Regions from separate parts of the Streptomyces sp. NBC_01017 genome, predicted to be linked through region 2. Evidence: riboswitches for the same ligand, from Rfam matches in the RefSeq annotation. Region 2 holds a riboswitch; each other region holds the start of a gene.
The links. A riboswitch is a leader RNA that binds a small molecule or an ion and turns the genes downstream of it on or off. The one in region 2 is predicted to bind cyclic di-AMP.

Region 1 (5,593 bases), 250 kb from region 2:
ACGTCATGTACGTCCTGTACATTTTTTACAGGCACCCGGCAAGGGAGCGTGAGCCATGACCCGACCGTCAGCCCGCTATGTACTGCCCGAGTTCACCGAGCGCACGAGTTCAGGCCTCAGGACGCAGGATCCGTACTCGAAACTGCTGGAGGAGCGGATCGTCTTCCTCGGCACGCAGATCGACGACATCTCGGCGAACGACGTGATGGCCCAGTTCATGTATCTGGAGCACAAGGACCCCGACCAGGACATCTCGCTGTACATCAATTCGCCCGGCGGCTCGTTCAGCTCCATGTCGGCGATCTACGACACGATGCAGTACGTCACCTGCGACGTGGAGACGATCTGCCTGGGCCAGGCCGGCGCGTCCGGCGCGGTGCTGCTCGCCGCGGGCACGCCGGGGAAGCGGTTCGCCCTGCCCGGGGCCCGAGTGGTGATCCATCAGCCGGGGCTGCCCGAGCCGGTCGAGGGCCAGGCCAGCGATCTGGCCATCCAGGCCGACGAACTGACGCGGATTCGGGGCAGCCTGGAGGAGATGCTCGCCCGGCACACCGGGCGCACCCGCGAGCAGGTGTCGAAGGACATCGAGCGGGACAAGATCCTGAACGCCCAGGAGGCGCTGGAGTACGGACTGGTGGACCGGATCATCCCCAGCCGCAAGGCGACCCTCGCGCCGCCCACGGGGCGGTGATCGGCCGGTGCTGCCACCCGAGTTGCCGCCCCTGCCCGCGCTGACCCGTGCGGAGGGCGAGTTGATCGACCGTTATCTCGATGTGGTGGACCTGCTCGGCCGGATCAACCCGGCGCAGGACGGCGACACCTACCGCGGACTGCGTGCCGCCCAGGCGCTCGTCCGCAAAGCGGCCGAGCTGCGGGACGCGCTGGCGCTGATGCACCAGCGGGGCGAGACGGAGCTGCACGCTCCCACGCTCGCGCGTGCGCTGCGCGTGCTGGACGGGGAGCGCCGCACGGCTCGCGTCACGCTGCCGCCGCGCTCCGACAGTTGACGACGTGTACAGGCCGGCCCCGGACGTCTCGATCTCACTGACGACGCGTCCGGAGCAAGGCTGAAACGGACCAAACGGCGTACCCCCTTTCGGCGTAGCCGTGGCTCCTTTTGCGGGCCCGTCAGGGTTGCGCAACGGGCATGAGTCCACGGCGGAACAAGGCGCTCCATCGCTGGTCCGGGACGCCTTCGCCCTCTGGACACCCTCTCGAACACACGGGTACCCACCCGAACGGGTGAGTGGTGACTAACACCACAAATCACCGGTTCCGCTGGGTATTTCGCTCATCCGTGCACCAAGATCCCTGTCTGACGACAAGCCCCCGCCGCAGCGGCGGGGCGGTCCGGGCGGACGCCGAGTCCTGCCGCCGCCCGGATGACCGGTCGACAGGAGTGGATCGGCAGGAGTGGAGGACCCGAGCAAGACGGGTCGCCGGAGCGGACGTTCGTTCGATCCGAGCAGCCCTTGGGGTGAAGCCGCAGCAATGCGGCCGGGCAACTTCGCCAGCCCGAATCCGACAGGTCATCCTTCACAGGCGGCTGACGAAGGGTTGCGCATGACTGCGCTCAATCGTGTCCCGTCGCTCATGGCCCGGGCCGGTACGGCCTCGGCTCTCACCATCGCCGCAGTGGGCGGCTCGATAGTGGCGCCCGGCTTCACGTCCGAAGCGGAGGCAGCCACACCGGCGACGAAGGCACTTCAGATCGCGGCCTCCAAGAAGGGCTCCCCGTACAGGTGGGGCGCCACGGGGCCGAACCGGTTCGACTGCTCCGGGCTGACGCTGTACTCGTTCAAGAAGGCGGGCAAGAAGCTGCCCCGCACGGCGGCCCAGCAGTACAACAAGACCCGCCACATCTCCGCCAACAGCCGCAAGGCCGGAGACCTGGTGTTCTTCCACTCGGGGTCGTACGTCTACCACGTCGGCATCTACGCCGGGAAGGGAAGGATCTGGCACTCCCCCAAGAGCGGGGACGTGGTAAAGCTGCAGAAGATCTGGACCAGGAGCGTCTGGTACGGCCGGGTCAAGTGACCCACCCCGGGGCGATGGCGGCGGCCTGACACGCCGTCATCGCCCACGGGGCACGAGAAAGGCCGTCAGACGGCCATCAGCGGCCCGGCAAGGAGCCCGACGCCGAAGGCCGTCAGCGCGACGCCGGTGACGGTCGTGACCGCCCGGGCGGCGCGCGGCCGGCGCAGCCACCGCCCGAGCCGGTCCACCAGCAGCGCGACCGCCTGGAACCACACCAGCGCGATCGCGAGCACGATCAGTGCGAGCAGCAGCGTCCGGGGCAGCGCGGGAGCGCCCGCGGGCACGAACTGGGGCACCACGCTGAGGAAGGTCAGGGACGCCTTCGGGTTGAGGGCGTTGGTGACGAAGCCCTGCCGCAGCGGTCGCCCGGTGGAGTCCTCGCCCGTGTCCGCCACTTCACCGCGCCGCCGCCGCAGGGTCTGGACGCCCAGATACAACACATAGACCCCGCCGACCACTTGGAGCGCACGGAACAGCGCCGGTACGGCGGCCAGGACCGCGGCGACCCCCAGCACCGCCAGCGTCACATGCACCAGCATCCCGGCCCCGATCCCGAGCGCGCAGGCGATGCCGGCCCGGCGGGAGACGAGGGCGTTGCGCACGACGACGGTGAAGTCGGCGCCGGGCATGGCGACGAGGCCGGCGGAAACCCCGGTGAAGGCGATGAGCTGAGCGTCCATGGCACTCAGCGTGCCGGGCGGAAGCCTTCAGCAGGTATGTCGAATATCCTGGGCTAGCCTAAAGCATTGCTTTAGGCAGACAGGCTTGGACGGACGAGGGGCCCGGCATGTACGACGCGACCAGGCTCGCCGCCCTGGTGGCGGTCGCCGAGGCGGGTTCGATCACCCGGGCGGCCGAGCGGCTCGGCTACACCACGCCCGCGCTCTCCCAGCAGCTAGCCAAGCTGGAGCGCGAGGCGGGCACCGCACTTCTGGTACGGCATCACCGCGGAGCGCGGCTGACAGGTGCGGGCGAGCTGCTGGTGGCGCGGGCGCGGCGGGTGCTCGACGAGCTGGAGCGGGCACGGCACGAGCTGGCCCGGCTGACCGGCCTGTCGGGCGGCACGCTCCGGCTCGGCACCTTCCAGACCGCGGGCATCCATCTGCTGCCGCCGGCCCTCAGCGCCTTCCGGCGGGCCCATCCGGACGTGGAGCTGACGGTCGCCGACTACGAACCGTCGGCGGGTGTCGCCGCCGTGGCGGCCGGGGAGGTGGATCTGGCGCTGACGCACGCGTATGAGCCGGGCGACCCGATCCCGCTGACGTCCTCGGTCCGCGTCGAGCCGATCCTCGTCGAGGAGCTGGTCCTGGTGTCCGCTCCGGGCCACGCCCTCACCAGCGGGACCGCACGGCTGCCGCTGGCCGAGCTCGCCGGGCAGCCGCTGATCAGCATGGCGCCGGACGCTCCGGCCCGGCGGGGTGTGGAGGCGGTGCTGGCCCGGGCGGGGGCCCTGCCCTCGGTGCTGGTGCCGACGCCGGGGTATCTCCTGGTGTGCGCGCTGGCCAGTGCGGGGCTCGGGGTCGCGGTCGTACCGGAGATGGTGGCGCGTACGTCGGTCACGCCGGTCGGGGTGCGCGCGCTGGAGGGCGCTGAGCTGCGCCGTACGATCTCGGTCGCCTTCCGGAGCGAGGAGGCGGCTCCGGCTGCGGATGCCTTCCGGGCTCTGCTGCGCGGCTCGTTCGGCCGGTCGCGGCAGACCTGAGGGGTGGGCCTGCGGCTACGGTTCCTGGGGTCCTGCGATCGGCACGGGTTCCGCGGGCACCGTCCACGGCAGTTCGATGGAGATGGTCTTGCCGCCTTCGCGGGTCGGGCGCACTCTCAGCTTGCCGCCGCATTCCGCGGTCAGCCAGCGGATGATGACCAGGCCACGGCCGTTGTCCTGCTGGACGGCGGCGGGCAGTCGCTTGGGGAAGCGGGGGTGGCTGTCGGTGACCCCGATGCGCAGGTGTTCGTCACGGTCGAGCACGAGGTCCACCGTGAAGGTGGGTGACTGGCCGAGGGTGTGCTGTACGGCGTTGGTGGTGAGTTCGGAGACGATCAGGCGAATGGTGTCGGCCGCTTCCGTGTCCGGTGGCAGTCCCCACTCCGCAAGGGTGGTGACCACATAGGTTCGGGCCGCGGAGACCGAGGCGGGATCGCTCGGCAGAGTGACGGATGCTTCCAAATGGTCTGCCATGGCGATGTCGTCCCTTTCCCAACGGGACCGCAGTCCGACACGGAGCGGAGGGTTCGAGTACGGTCCCGGACTGGTGCTTCGTCGCCAGACTGCCATTACCAGGGCCGTCACGGTGCCGATCCCCCGAGATATGCATATATCTGTCGCTCGAAGCGGTGAACTCTGCGACGGCAGACCGTATTTGGACGGCTCGGTTGGAGTAAGGAGTTGCGCATGCAGCACGGTCCCGCGGTGCGCCGCCGGAAACTGGGCGCGGAACTGCGTGCGTTGCGCACCGGGGCCGGGCTCACCAGTGGTGAGGCGGCCCGGCTGGTGGGCTGGCACCAGTCCAAGGTGAGCCGGATCGAGACGGGTGCCAGCGGGGTGAAACCGGCCGATGTGCGGTTACTGCTCGACGTCTACGGCGTACAGGATGTCCAACTACGCCAGTTGATGCTGGCGCTGGCGGGCTCCGACGGGGGTGACGGCCGGGATCACTGGTGGCACGCGTACCGCGGAGTGCTGCCGACGACGTACCGCGACTTCATCAGCCTGGAGTCCCAGGCGAGCGCGATGCGCACGCTGGAGACCTCCGTGGTGCCCGGGCTGCTGCAGACGCCCGAGTACGCCCGCGCGGTGACCCGGGCCGCGGTGGGCGGGCTCGACGACGACGCCGACGAACGCCTGGACGCTCTGGTCGCGGTCCGTCTGGCCAGGCAGGACGTGCTGCGCGCCGAGCCGCCGCTGGAGCTGAGTGCGGTGCTGGACGAGGCGGTGCTGCGCCGGGAGATCGGCGGGCCCGAGGTGATGGAGCGGCAGTTGAGGCGGCTGGTGGAGGCGGCGCGACTGCCGCAAGTGCGGCTGCAGGTCCTGCCGTTCGCGGCCGGCGAGCATATCGGCATCACCGGGCCTTTCGTTATCTTCTCATTCTCGCGCACTTCTGATCTGGATGTGGTTGTTCTCGACCACTTGACGAGTAGCCTCTACCTCGAACGGAAAGAAGACCTCCAGGCCTACACGGAGGCCTTCAACGCCCTTCGGATCCACGCCCTTTCGCCCGAGGAATCGATGGATTACATCGCCGCACTGGCTGGCGGCGCGTAAGGAGGCACCATGACCGCCCTGCCTCGGAAGGTGAGTTCAAGCACCGAACTGCCTGGTGCACGATGGCTGCGCAGCAGCTACAGCACCGGAGCCAACAACTGCGTCGAGACGGCGCGGCCGCACTCGGGTCCCTGGACCGGGCTGCTCGCCGTGCGCGACTCCAAGGACCCGGCCGGACCCGCGCTGCTCTTCTCCCCCGAGAGCTGGGCGGGCTTCATGGCGGCGCTCCAGTCCTGACAGTTTCCCGATCAGCCTGACCGATTCCGATCATTTCCGATCGGTGCGGCCGGGCGCGAC
Region 2 (5,593 bases):
CTCTTGCCGGGACGGAAGCCCTTCATCCACCTCGTTCGACTGGTCGCACGCACATTCGACCTCCCCGAGTCGTACACAACACGCCTTGGCCGGTTTTCCGGGGGTGGATCCCCCAGCCATGTCTTGACATGGGCCTGAAACGATTCTTAGCTTGACCGAGTATTTAGATGTGTGAAACGAGTTCATACATGCGAACTGAGGGAGACATAGAGTTCCAAGGAGTGCTGTTCTTTCCGGTCACGCCGTTCGGCGCGGACGGATCGCTGGACGAGGAACGGCTCGCCCGGCACATCGAGTCCGGGGTCGCCGCGGGAGCGGGCGGCGTGTTCGTCGCCTGCGGCCCCGGCGAGTTCCACGCGCTGACGCCGGACGAGATCGAACAGGCCACACGGGTCGCCGTGCAGACGACCGCCGGCCGGGTCCCCGTCCTGGCCGCGGCGGTCGGCCCGCCCCCGATGGCGCGCGACCAGGCCGCCCGCATCGAACGCGCCGGCGCCGACGGCCTCCTGTTGCGCGACGGAGCGGTCGCGGTGCCCACCGGCCCGGGTCTCGGCGTCGCACTCGACCACGACGCCCTGGACCGGCGGCACGGGCTGTACGTGGACTGCGGGATGCGCTCCCGCGACGACACCGGCTACATGCGGCGGATCCGGCCGGAGTACGAAGGTCGGCTGCCCCGTTGGTGAAGCAGTGCCCACTCTCGCGCGAACGCCGCTACCGTGATCGACCGGCTTCCGCGCGGGAGAAGGAGTGACGGTGGGCGCAGACGGGTCGACGGCCGTGTTGGTCACCGGAGGCAGCGGGTTCGTCGGCAGCCATCTGGTCGAACGGCTGCTGGAGCGCGGCTACCGGGTCCACGCCACGGTACGCAGTACGGCCGCCTCGGCGAAGGTGCGACCCCTGCGGGAGATGCAGGAGGCACATCCGGGCCGCCTCCAGCTGTTCGAGGCGGACTTGTTGGCCGAGGGCTCCTTCGACGAGGCGATGACCGGCTGCCGGGTGGTGTTCCATGTGGCGTCGCCGTTCCTCATGCCGGAGAAGATCAAGGACGGCCGCAGGGACGTCGTCGACCCGGCTCTGCTCGGCACCCGCAATGTGCTGGCGGCCATCGAGCGGACACCCACGGTGGAGAAGTTGGTCCTCACCTCGACCGTGGGTGCGGTCTTCGGCGACTACGCCGACGTACTGGCCATGGACGACGCGGTGCTGTCGGAGCGCTGCTTCAACACCACCAGCACGGTGGAGAACAACCCGTACCACTACGCGAAGACGGTCGCGGAACGCGCGGCTTGGGACGCGGAGGCCGCCCAGGGCCGCTGGCGGATGGTGTCGGTCAACCCCGGCCTGGTCCTGGGCCCCTCCCTCACCCCGGCCTCCGAGTCGGGCAGCCTCTTCCTGCTGGAGGAGTTGTTCAAGGGCTACTTCTTCTACGGCGCACCCGACTTCAGCTTCACCACGGTGGACGTGCGCGAGGTGGCCGACGCGCACATCGCGGCGGCCGAGAACCCGGACGCGCAGGGCCGTTACATCCTCGCCGCCCCGACCATGACGTCCTCCCACGAGATGTCCCGCATGATCCGGGCCCGCCATCCCCGTGACCTGCGCCTCCCGCGCACCGCGCTTCCGCACTGGCCGGTTCGCGTCCTGGGTCCGGCGTTCGGGCTGAGCCAGGACTACATCCGCAAGCACCTCGGCATCCGGTTCCGGGTGGACAACAGCCGCAGCGTGAACGAACTGGGCATCACCTACCGTCCGATCGAGGAGACGGTCCTCGATCATTACGAAGCGTGGCGAAGTCAGCGCACCGCGAAGTGAATCCGGGCTCTTTCTCACTCAGAGCGTCGAAGGTCACAAAAACGTATCGGACATTTCACATGTCAATCTTCACGCGGGGCTCACAAGTTGGTTAGGTTACGCATCGGACCGCACGACGACCTCCGGCGAACCCCGCCGGGACGCGCGGCCTCCGCCGAGTCCGGTGCGCGCCCGCAAGGGTCCACTGGAGCCGGGGACCCAACCGAACTTGGGGTGAATCGGCCCAACCGCCCTTCGGGGCAAGGGCCGTAGGGCACACCTTCCGGAGACGACCGCCCGAACCCGTCAGCTAACTCGGTAGGCGGAGTACGGAAGGAGTACGTCACCCATGGCGCCGGAACGCACCGCGCGTCCGGGGGCTCTGAGCCTCCCTGGCATGCGCAATTCCGCACTCGCGTCGGCAGCCCTCACCTCTGTGGCCCTGCTCGCCCAGACGGCCAACGCAGCCCCTTCGGCCGCGGACGAGGGACCGAGCCGCGAGGAGGTCAGCCGGCGGGTCAGCTCCCTCTACGACCAGGCCGAGTCCGACACGGGGACCTTCAACGCCACCCGCGCGGCGACGACGGGGCCGCGAGCGCGTGCCGACCGGCCCACGGACGCCGCGCGCCGGCCCGCCGCCGCGCCCCGTGACGACGAGAGCAGGCACAGCGACCCCGCGCTCGACACCATCACGCGGCAGTGGTTCGACGCCGCCCGCGCGAAGGTGGGTCCGACCGTTCCGGCAGTGCTGCCGAGCGACCGGATGCCCGACCGCCCCGCCGGGACGCGGCCCGCGCGCCCGGCGAACGGCCCCGGTCAGGCACGGGAGTCGTCCGGCCGTGCCGCCCTGGAGCTGCCGGCCGCGCCGGTCGCCGAGTTGACGTCCGGTGCGGGCACCCGGACGGCTGCCGTGGCGGAGCTGACCGCCGGGCCCGTCGCCGCGCTGCCGGCGACTCCGGAGGCACCGCAGAAGGCGACGGCCGGAAACGCCCTCGCCCTGCCCGCCCCGGCCGCCGAACCCGCGGCCGAGCCGCAGCAGCGGTCCGCGCTGCGCACGACCAAGGAGCAGAACCAGCGCAAGCTCGACCGGGCACGCGCGTTGCTGTCCGCGTACAGCGCGCGGCAGAGCGCCCCGCTCGCGGCGATCGAGGCGGCACCGGTCACCGACACCTGGGGTGCTACGCGGACCCAGGTACAGCCCTCGGCCGATGAACAGTGGCAGGCACTGCAGGCACAGGGTCCCGCCGACCTCACCACGGTCCCAGCCGGCACGACGGCCTGGGCCGCGCCGACGCCCTGGCCCACCACGCCGGACCCGCTGACCGACCCACTCCCGGCGGTCACCACACCGGACCCGCTCACCGACCCACTCCCGGCAGTCACCGCGAGCCCGGCCATCGCCACGGCCCAGACCGCAATCCCAGGTCCGGCAACCACCGCTGCCGGCCCGGCCCTCGACACGAACCCGCTCCTCGACCCGAGCGCCGCCCTCACATCAACGGGCCCGCAGGACACCCGGGCCCTGCGCGCCCTGGACTTCGCCCGCGCCCAGATCGGCAAGCCCTGCGTCTGGGGCACGACGGGCCCGGAGGCCTACGACGGGCCCGGCCTCACCCAGGCCGCCTGGAAGGCCGCCGGCATCGCTCTCCCCCGCACCGCACCGGAGCAGGCGACCGCCGGCCGAGGCATCGCCATCACCTACGCCGAGCCCGGCGACCTGGTCCTGTTCCACGTCGGCCACGTGGGCATCTGCTCCGGAACCGGCACGATGATCCACGCCCCCGGCCCGGGAGCCTCCATACGCGAGGAGTCGATCTACTACGCCGGGGAGTCGGCGATCCACAGCGTGATCCGACCCGCCTGAGCCGCCGTTGGCCCGTGTCCACCAGCACCTGGACATCGGGTAGGGCGACCGGATCCGCCAGGCGCTGAGGACGGTGGCGTAGGCGGGGTTCGCGGCGCCCGCCTCACCCCCGCCCTTCGGACGCCCGGCGGTCCGGCCTGCGCTGGGCCAGCCACAGGGCGACCGCCTCCGCGATCGGCTGCCCGGTCTCCAGCTCGACGAAGCCGAACTGGCCGCTCTGGTTGCACTCCAGGAACCACCAGATGCCGTCCTCGTCCTCGGCGAAGTCGAAGGCCGCGTACGCCAGTCCGGCGAGGGTGACGTACGCGTGCACCGCCTTGCCGATGCGGTCGGGAACCGGGACCGGCTCCCAGGGGTGCCCGGTGTCGCCGTAGCGTCCGTCGACCTGGCCGGGTTCCGCGGTCTTCCGGGCGGCGAACATCCGGCTGCCGACGGCGGTCAGCCGGATGTCGGCCCGCTTGGAGACGTACCGCTGGAGCAGCGCGGGGCCGGCCGCGACGGCGGAGAAGTCCGCGTCGGGGCCGACGAGGGTGGTGGGGAGGGTCAGCGCGGGGGCGCCGGGCGGTGGCCCCGAGGCGGACTTCACCACCACGTCCCGGTACTCCTCGGCGAACTCCCGTGCCAGCCGGGGGGAGGTGGTGAAGACCGTCGGCGGTACGGCGAAGCCGCTGAGGTGGGCGACCCTCAACTGCCAGGTTTTCAGGCGGGCCTGGTCGGCGTTGCGCGGATGGTTCATCCACCGTGCGGCGGCGGAGTGGAGCATCCCGTACAGCGCCTGCCGGGTCTCGGCGGTCAGCCACTCCGAGGGGTGGGCGGCGTGTGCGGCCGGTTCGCCGGGCCTGCGCACCCATATGGAGCGCAGGCCCCGCATGCTGAGCACATGTCCGTTGACGGACAGGTGGCCGTCGAAGTCGCCGTGGGCGTAGTCGGCGGACAGCACGGCCTTGCCCGGCAGGTCGGCGGGGTCCAGCCGCATCACGGGCGTCCCCGTCCCGTGCAGCATGGCCACCACCATGTCGGCGGTCACGTCCTCCTCGGACGTCAGGATCAGTACGGTCATGCGCGCACGATCGTCAGTCGTCGAAGTGGGTCGCGGAGCCCGCGGTCGACGTCGTCGTGCCGACCGCGAGCAGGAGGTCCGGGTCACTGACGGCGGGGCGTCCGTCGGGCAGCACGTTCAGCTGCCGGGCCGGGTCGAAGTGATACGGCGTCACCGCGAGCGAGATCCCCTTGGGAAAGGCGTACTTGAGGGTGAACGGTTGCACTTTAAACCTCCATGGCGTGTTGTTTGAATTACCGTCACTTACGCGCCGCTTGCGTAAGGAATTCATCACTTTCCGCCACATCGGCGTGAACGTAGTCACACCCTTCACAGGAAACCCAAAGGCCTCTGAACCCGTCAGGCCTTCGGCGTACCCGCTCGCAGTTCGCGCAGCAACCGCGGTGCCGCCTCGACGAGTTGATCCAGCTGGTGGTCGAGCAGCGGGATGAACTCGTCGAGCGAGTCGGCGAGGGACTCCGGGATCTCCAGCAGGTAGCGGTAGCCGCTCTCGGCGTCCGGATCGTCGACGCCGATGTCCGACTCGGCGGAGAACGCTTCCTGAGACATCCCCACCACCAGGCTGCACACCATCTCGCGGCCGTCCTCGAGAGTGAGAGTCACAGCCAGGACCTGCGTCCCCGGAATGGCGCCGTACTTGGCGAACTCCCGCCAGGTGACGTCCGGTTGGTGCTCCAGGAACAGTTCGTATCCCAGTTTCCGCAGCCGCTTTGCGGCACTCCACTGGGCAATGGGCAAACGCTGGGCGTCGCGATCGGCCGTGTCCACGGGCCGATCATAGGAGCAGCGGCTCCGGCACGCCCTGGTCGAGCGCCCGCGCCGGCCGGTCACCCGCTCGACCGGCCGGCGGCCTCACAGCCTTCAGCGCAACGCGC
Region 3 (5,593 bases), 4.7 Mb from region 2:
GAGCCTCTCCGCCGGCGCCGACGACTTCGCCGACCGGGCCAGCCGCACGCAGGAGCGCATCGACCTCAAGGCTCAGCAGGCGGCCGAGAAGAAGAAGGCCGCCGAGGAGGCGGCCCGCAAGGAGCGGTTGCGCCCGAAGTTCGCGGTTCCGGTCGCACAGCACGGCCTCAGCGCCTATTTCGGCCAGTCCGGCATCAACTGGATGTCCATTCACAGCGGCATCGACTTCCCCGTCTCGTACGGCACGACGGTTATGGCCGCGACCGACGGCACCGTCCGCACGCAGTGGAACAGCGCCTACGGCAACATGATGATCGTGACCGCGAAGGACGGCACGGAGACGTGGTACTGCCACCTCTCCAGCTACCGTGTCGCCTCCGGTACGACGGTGAAGGCCGGCGACCCCATCGCGTACTCCGGCAACTCCGGCAACTCAACCGGCCCGCACCTGCACTTCGAGGTGCGACCGGGCGGCGGCTCGGCGATAGACCCACTGTCCTGGCTGCGCAGCCACGGCCTGGACCCGTCGTAGGCAACCGGCCGACGTTCCCGGCAACCCGCCAACTGCCTTGTGCGCTCAGGCGCCCCCGCTCCTCAACAGCTCAGCGAGGGCGCACACCTGTAAGCGCTACAGTTTCTCCACCGGCGCATACCGCAGCAGCAGCCGCTTCGGCTTGGTGTCCCCGAAGTCGATCGTCGCCTCGGCGTTCCCGCCCGTGCCCTTGACCGCCGTCACGGTGCCGAGCCCGAACTGGTCGTGCGTGACCCGGTCCCCGACCGCCAGCTGGACGACCGGCTTCTCCGAGGTCCGCCGGGTGGCGAACCCGGACGCCCCCGACGCCGAGGAGCGCGAACGGGACGAGGACAGCGAGGCCGCCACGCCGGCCGCCGGACCGGAGGACACGGGCGAGGTCGCCCCCGTCCGCTTCCAGTCCACGTGCGCCGCCGGGATCTCCTCCAGGAAGCGGGACGGCGGGTTGTACGAGGGCTGCCCCCACGCACTCCGCATCGACGAGCGCGTCAGATACAGCCGCTCACGCGCGCGCGTGATGCCGACGTACGCGAGCCGCCGTTCCTCCTCCAGCTCCTTGGTCTGGCCGAGGGCGCGCATGTGCGGGAACACGCCGTCCTCCATGCCGGTGAGGAAGACGACCGGGAACTCCAGGCCCTTGGCGGTGTGCAGGGTCATCAGGGTGATGACGCCGGAGCCGTCCTCGTCCTCGTCCGGGATCTGGTCCGAGTCGGCGACGAGCGCGACCCGCTCCAGGAAGGCCGCGAGCCCACCGGAGGCCTCATCCTCAGCCGACTCCTGCTCGAACTCCAGGGCCACGGCCGCGAGTTCCTGAAGGTTCTCGATACGGGTCTCGTCCTGAGGGTCGGTGGAGGCCTGCAACTCGGCCAGGTACCCGGTCCGTTCGAGGATCGCCTCCAGGACCGTCGCCGGTCCCACACCGGACTCGACGATCGTACGGAGGTCCTCCATCAGCGTGTTGAACCGCCTGACGGCGTTGGTCGACCGCGCGGCCATGCCGTACGCCTCGTCGACCCGCCGCAGCGCCTGCGGGAAGCTGATCTTCTCCCGCTGTGCAAGCGCGTCGATCATCGCCTCGGCGCGATCGCCGATGCCCCGCTTGGGGACGTTCAGGATCCGCCGCAGCGGTACGGAGTCCTCGGGGTTGGCCAGCACGCGCAGGTAGGCCAGGACGTCCCGGACCTCCTTGCGCTCGTAGAACCGCACCCCGCCGACGACCTTGTAGGGCAGGCCGACGCGGATGAAGATCTCTTCGAAGACACGGGACTGGGCGTTCGTCCGGTAGAAGACGGCGACGTCACCGGCCTTCGCATCGCCCGCATCCGTCAGTCGGTCTATCTCCTCGGCGACGAATTGCGCCTCGTCGTGCTCGGTGTCCGCGACGTAGCCGGTGATGCGCGCACCGGCGCCCGCGTTGGTCCACAGGTTCTTGGGGCGCCGGGACTCGTTGCGCTCGATGACCGCGTTGGCGGCGGTCAGGATCGTCTGGCTGGAGCGGTAGTTCTGCTCCAGGAGGATCGTCGTCGCGTCCGGGTAGTCCTCCTCGAACTGGAGGATGTTGCGGATGGTGGCGCCCCGGAAGGCGTAGATCGACTGGTCGGCGTCACCCACCACGCACAGCTCGGCGGGCGGGATGTCGTTGTCGCTCGGCGGCACGTCGACGGGGTGCTCACTGGTACCGACGAGCTCGCGCACCAGCGCGTACTGCGCGTGGTTGGTGTCCTGGTACTCATCGACCAGCACATGCCGGAACCGCCGGCGGTAGTGCTCGGCGACGTCCGGGAAGGCGCGCAGCAGATTGACCGTCGTCATGATCAGGTCGTCGAAGTCGAGGGCGTTGGCCTCCCGCAACCGCGACTGGTACAGGGCATACGCCTGCGCGAGGGTCTTCTCGAAGCCGTCCGTCGCCTGGGCGGCGAAGTCCTCCTCGTCGATCAGCTCGTTCTTCAGATTGCTGATCTTGGCGCTGAAGGACTTGGGCGGAAACCGCTTGGGGTCGAGATCCAGATCACGACACACGAGCGCCATCAGCCGCTTGCTGTCGGCGGCGTCATAGATCGAGAACGACGAGGTGAACCCGAGCTTCTTGCTCTCTCTGCGCAGGATGCGCACGCACGCGCTGTGGAAGGTCATCACCCACATCGCGTTCGCGCGCGGGCCGACGAGCTGCTCGACGCGCTCCTTCATCTCACCCGCGGCCTTGTTGGTGAAGGTGATCGCGAGGATCTGCCCCGGATGCACATTCCGCTCGGCCAGCAGGTACGCGATGCGATGGGTGAGCACACGCGTCTTGCCGGACCCGGCGCCAGCCACGATGAGCAGCGGGCCGCCGGAGTGGACGACGGCCGCACGCTGGTTCTCGTTCAGCCCCGCCAGCAGCGCTGCCGCATCCAGGGCCGGGCGCGGGGCGCCGTCGCGGTAGTAGTCGTCCCGGTCCGGCGGCACGTCGAACTTCCCGCCGAACAGATCGTCCGGAACCGGCTCCGGAGCGTGATCGTCCTCGGGCGGCGGTGGTGGTTCGCCCGCATGGGCCCGCGGGGCCTGGAGGCCCGCCAGGAAGCTGTCGTCAAAGAGGCTGCTCATCGCTCTCCGAGTCTAGGGCGCCCCACTGACAGCCCGCCGCCGCCCTGAGAACATCACCTGTTTCAGCACTCACCGATCTTCAGAACCCACGCACCCCAAACACTCCCCTCACCCTCCAGAACCACCCCATTACGATCCGCAATCCCCCGAAACCAACCGACCCGAGTCGGCCGAAATACCCTCAAAACCCAAAACGCTCACAACTGACCACCAACCCCGCCACATCGACCACGATCCACGGCACACATCGCCAAGGTCACGAAAATGTATCGGGCATATCGAACATCAACCTTCACAGGGGCCACACGAGTTGGCTACCGTGCCGGACAGGCCGTACGACCCCCACCGGCGAACGTCGCCGGGCCGCACGGCCTCCGCCGAGTCCGGAGCGCCGCCGTGCACCCGGAGCCGGGGACCCACCGAACTTGGGGTGAATCGGCCCGACTCCCGCCCGGGGAGCGGCCGTAGGGCAACCCTTCCTAACCATCCGCCCGAACCCGACAGCTAACTCGGTAGGCGGAGCATGGAAGGAGTCGCCTCCCTTGGCGTCGCACCGCAAGTCGCGTCCCGCTGGTACGCGCGTAGCAGGCATACGGACCCCCGCCCTCGCCACGGCGGCCCTCACCTCCGTCGCCCTGCTGTCCCAGACGGCCAACGCGAGCCCCTCGACGGACGACAAACCGAGCCTCGAAGAGGTCGAGAAGAAGGTCGACGACCTCTACCGCCAGGCGGAGTCGGCGACCGAGAAGTACAACGCGGCCAAAGAGAAGACCGCAAAGCAGCGCAAGCGCGTCGACACCCTCCTCGACGACGTCGCCCAGCGCACCCAGAAGCTCAACGACGCGCGCGAGGAACTCGGCCGCAACGCAGCCGCCCAGTACCGCACGGGCACCTCGGCCCCCGACACGGCGACCTTCCTCCTGGCTGACAGCCCGCAGGACTACTTCGACCAGACCCAGCTGATGGACCGCATGACGGGCCGCCAGAAGGAATCGGTCGACGACTACTTCACCCAGCAGTCCGCGACGATGAAGAAGCGCAAGGAGGCCACCCAGAGCCTCGAAACGCTCACCGAGTCGCAGAACGACCTCCAGACGGCCAAGTCCACCGTCCAGAAGAAGCTCGCCGACGCACGCGAACTGCTGTCGAAGCTGACGGCGGAGGAGAAGGCCCGCCTCGCCGCGATCGAGAAGCGCAAGCAGGAGGAGGCCGCCCGCAAGGCGGCGGAACTGGCCCGGCAGCAAGAGGCGGCCGAGCGCCGGCGCCAGGAGGCGGCGCAGCAGCAGGAGAGCAACGACTCCTCGTCCGACTCGTCCTCCTCCGACTCGTCGGCGTCGGACTCCTCGTACGCCACCAAGGCCGAGAAGGCCCTGGCCTTCGCCCGCGCCCAGGTGGGCAAGCCGTACGTCTGGGGCGCCACCGGCCCCGACTCCTACGACTGCTCCGGCCTCACCCAGGGCGCCTGGAAGGCCGCAGGCGTGGACATCCCCCGTGTCACCTACGACCAGGTCAACGCCGGCACCGCGGTCCCCGTCTCCAGCGCCCAGCCCGGCGACCTGGTCTTCTTCTACGACGACATCACGCACGTAGGCCTCTACATCGGCAACGGCATGATGATCCACGCCCCGAAGCCCGGCGCGTACGTCCGCGAGGAATCGATCTACTACGACGGAGAGTCGTCGATCCACAGCGTGGTCCGCCCGGCCTGACGAACACACACGCGCGCGTGGCGCACTGCCTCCGCCACGCGCGCGTAGTGGTGCGGCAAACGCACCCGCACCCGCACCCGCGTACGGTGGCACGGCCCCGACCCACAACGAACAGTCAGGCGCTACGCGAACCCCCACTCACCCGAGCGGGCCGCCGCAGGCACCCGTCGCCCAACCGTCGCGCGGCAGACGTGCATTTCACCCCACACGCGCGCGTGCCCCCACCCACCCCACACCCCCCAATCCCTAGCATCGACCCCATGCCCGCCCCCACGACCACCCCCGCATCCCCCCTCCACACCTGGTGGTCGCAGAGTCCCCCCACCGCCGGCGCCGCCGTCATGGCAACCGGCATCCTGTCGGTCGCCCTCCACCAGGCCGGCTACGAAACCCTGTCCCGAATCGCCCTCGCCCTCGCCTGCGCAGCCTGGCTGGCCCTCGCGGGCGGCTTCACCGCGAGGCTCCTCCGGGACCGCGCCAGGTGGCTCAAAGAGGCAGCCACCCCCGCCGCCCTCACCGCCATCGCAGCGACGGCGGTTCTCGGCACCCGCTTCGCCACCCTCGGCTGGCAACCCCTCGCCAAGGCCCTACTGGCCCTGGCGGCTCTGCTCTGGCCGGGCCTCCTCATCGCCGTGGTACGCCGCTTGCACCCCCGCATGCCCGGCGCGGTCTTCCTCAGCTGCGTGGCCACCCAGGGCCTCGCCGTCCTGGCCGCAACCCTCGCCGCGACCGAGTCCACGGCATGGCTCGCCCACGCGGCCCTGGTCCT

Region 1: linked by a shared signal. The riboswitch ahead of OG331_RS41455 (C40 family peptidase) and the one ahead of OG331_RS42505 (C40 family peptidase) in region 2 are both predicted to bind cyclic di-AMP.
Region 3: linked by a shared signal. The riboswitch ahead of OG331_RS20635 (NlpC/P60 family protein) and the one ahead of OG331_RS42505 (C40 family peptidase) in region 2 are both predicted to bind cyclic di-AMP.

Annotation. Positions count from the first base shown of each region.
Region 1 is NZ_CP108683.1:9,019,623-9,025,215, reverse strand. Features, by position in the region: gene OG331_RS41465 (ATP-dependent Clp protease proteolytic subunit) at 56-691, shown strand; gene OG331_RS41460 (hypothetical protein) at 699-1,007, shown strand; cyclic di-AMP (ydaO/yuaA leader) riboswitch at 1,350-1,560, shown strand; gene OG331_RS41455 (C40 family peptidase) at 1,564-2,037, shown strand; gene OG331_RS41450 (LysE family translocator) at 2,103-2,717, opposite strand; gene OG331_RS41445 (LysR family transcriptional regulator) at 2,825-3,739, shown strand; gene OG331_RS41440 (ATP-binding protein) at 3,755-4,213, opposite strand; gene OG331_RS41435 (helix-turn-helix domain-containing protein) at 4,427-5,296, shown strand; gene OG331_RS41430 (DUF397 domain-containing protein) at 5,306-5,533, shown strand.
Region 2 is NZ_CP108683.1:9,271,511-9,277,103, reverse strand. Features, by position in the region: gene OG331_RS42515 (dihydrodipicolinate synthase family protein) at 189-686, shown strand; gene OG331_RS42510 (NAD-dependent epimerase/dehydratase family protein) at 757-1,815, shown strand; cyclic di-AMP (ydaO/yuaA leader) riboswitch at 1,958-2,135, shown strand; gene OG331_RS42505 (C40 family peptidase) at 2,192-3,658, shown strand; gene tgmB (ATP-grasp ribosomal peptide maturase) at 3,762-4,718, opposite strand; gene tgmA (putative ATP-grasp-modified RiPP) at 4,732-4,923, opposite strand; gene OG331_RS42490 (hypothetical protein) at 5,058-5,486, opposite strand; gene OG331_RS42485 (esterase-like activity of phytase family protein) at 5,580-5,593, opposite strand, start outside.
Region 3 is NZ_CP108683.1:4,570,072-4,575,664, forward strand. Features, by position in the region: gene OG331_RS20625 (M23 family metallopeptidase) at 1-532, shown strand, start outside; gene pcrA (DNA helicase PcrA) at 629-3,115, opposite strand; cyclic di-AMP (ydaO/yuaA leader) riboswitch at 3,481-3,649, shown strand; gene OG331_RS20635 (NlpC/P60 family protein) at 3,658-4,824, shown strand; gene OG331_RS20640 (tellurite resistance/C4-dicarboxylate transporter family protein) at 5,085-5,593, shown strand, end outside.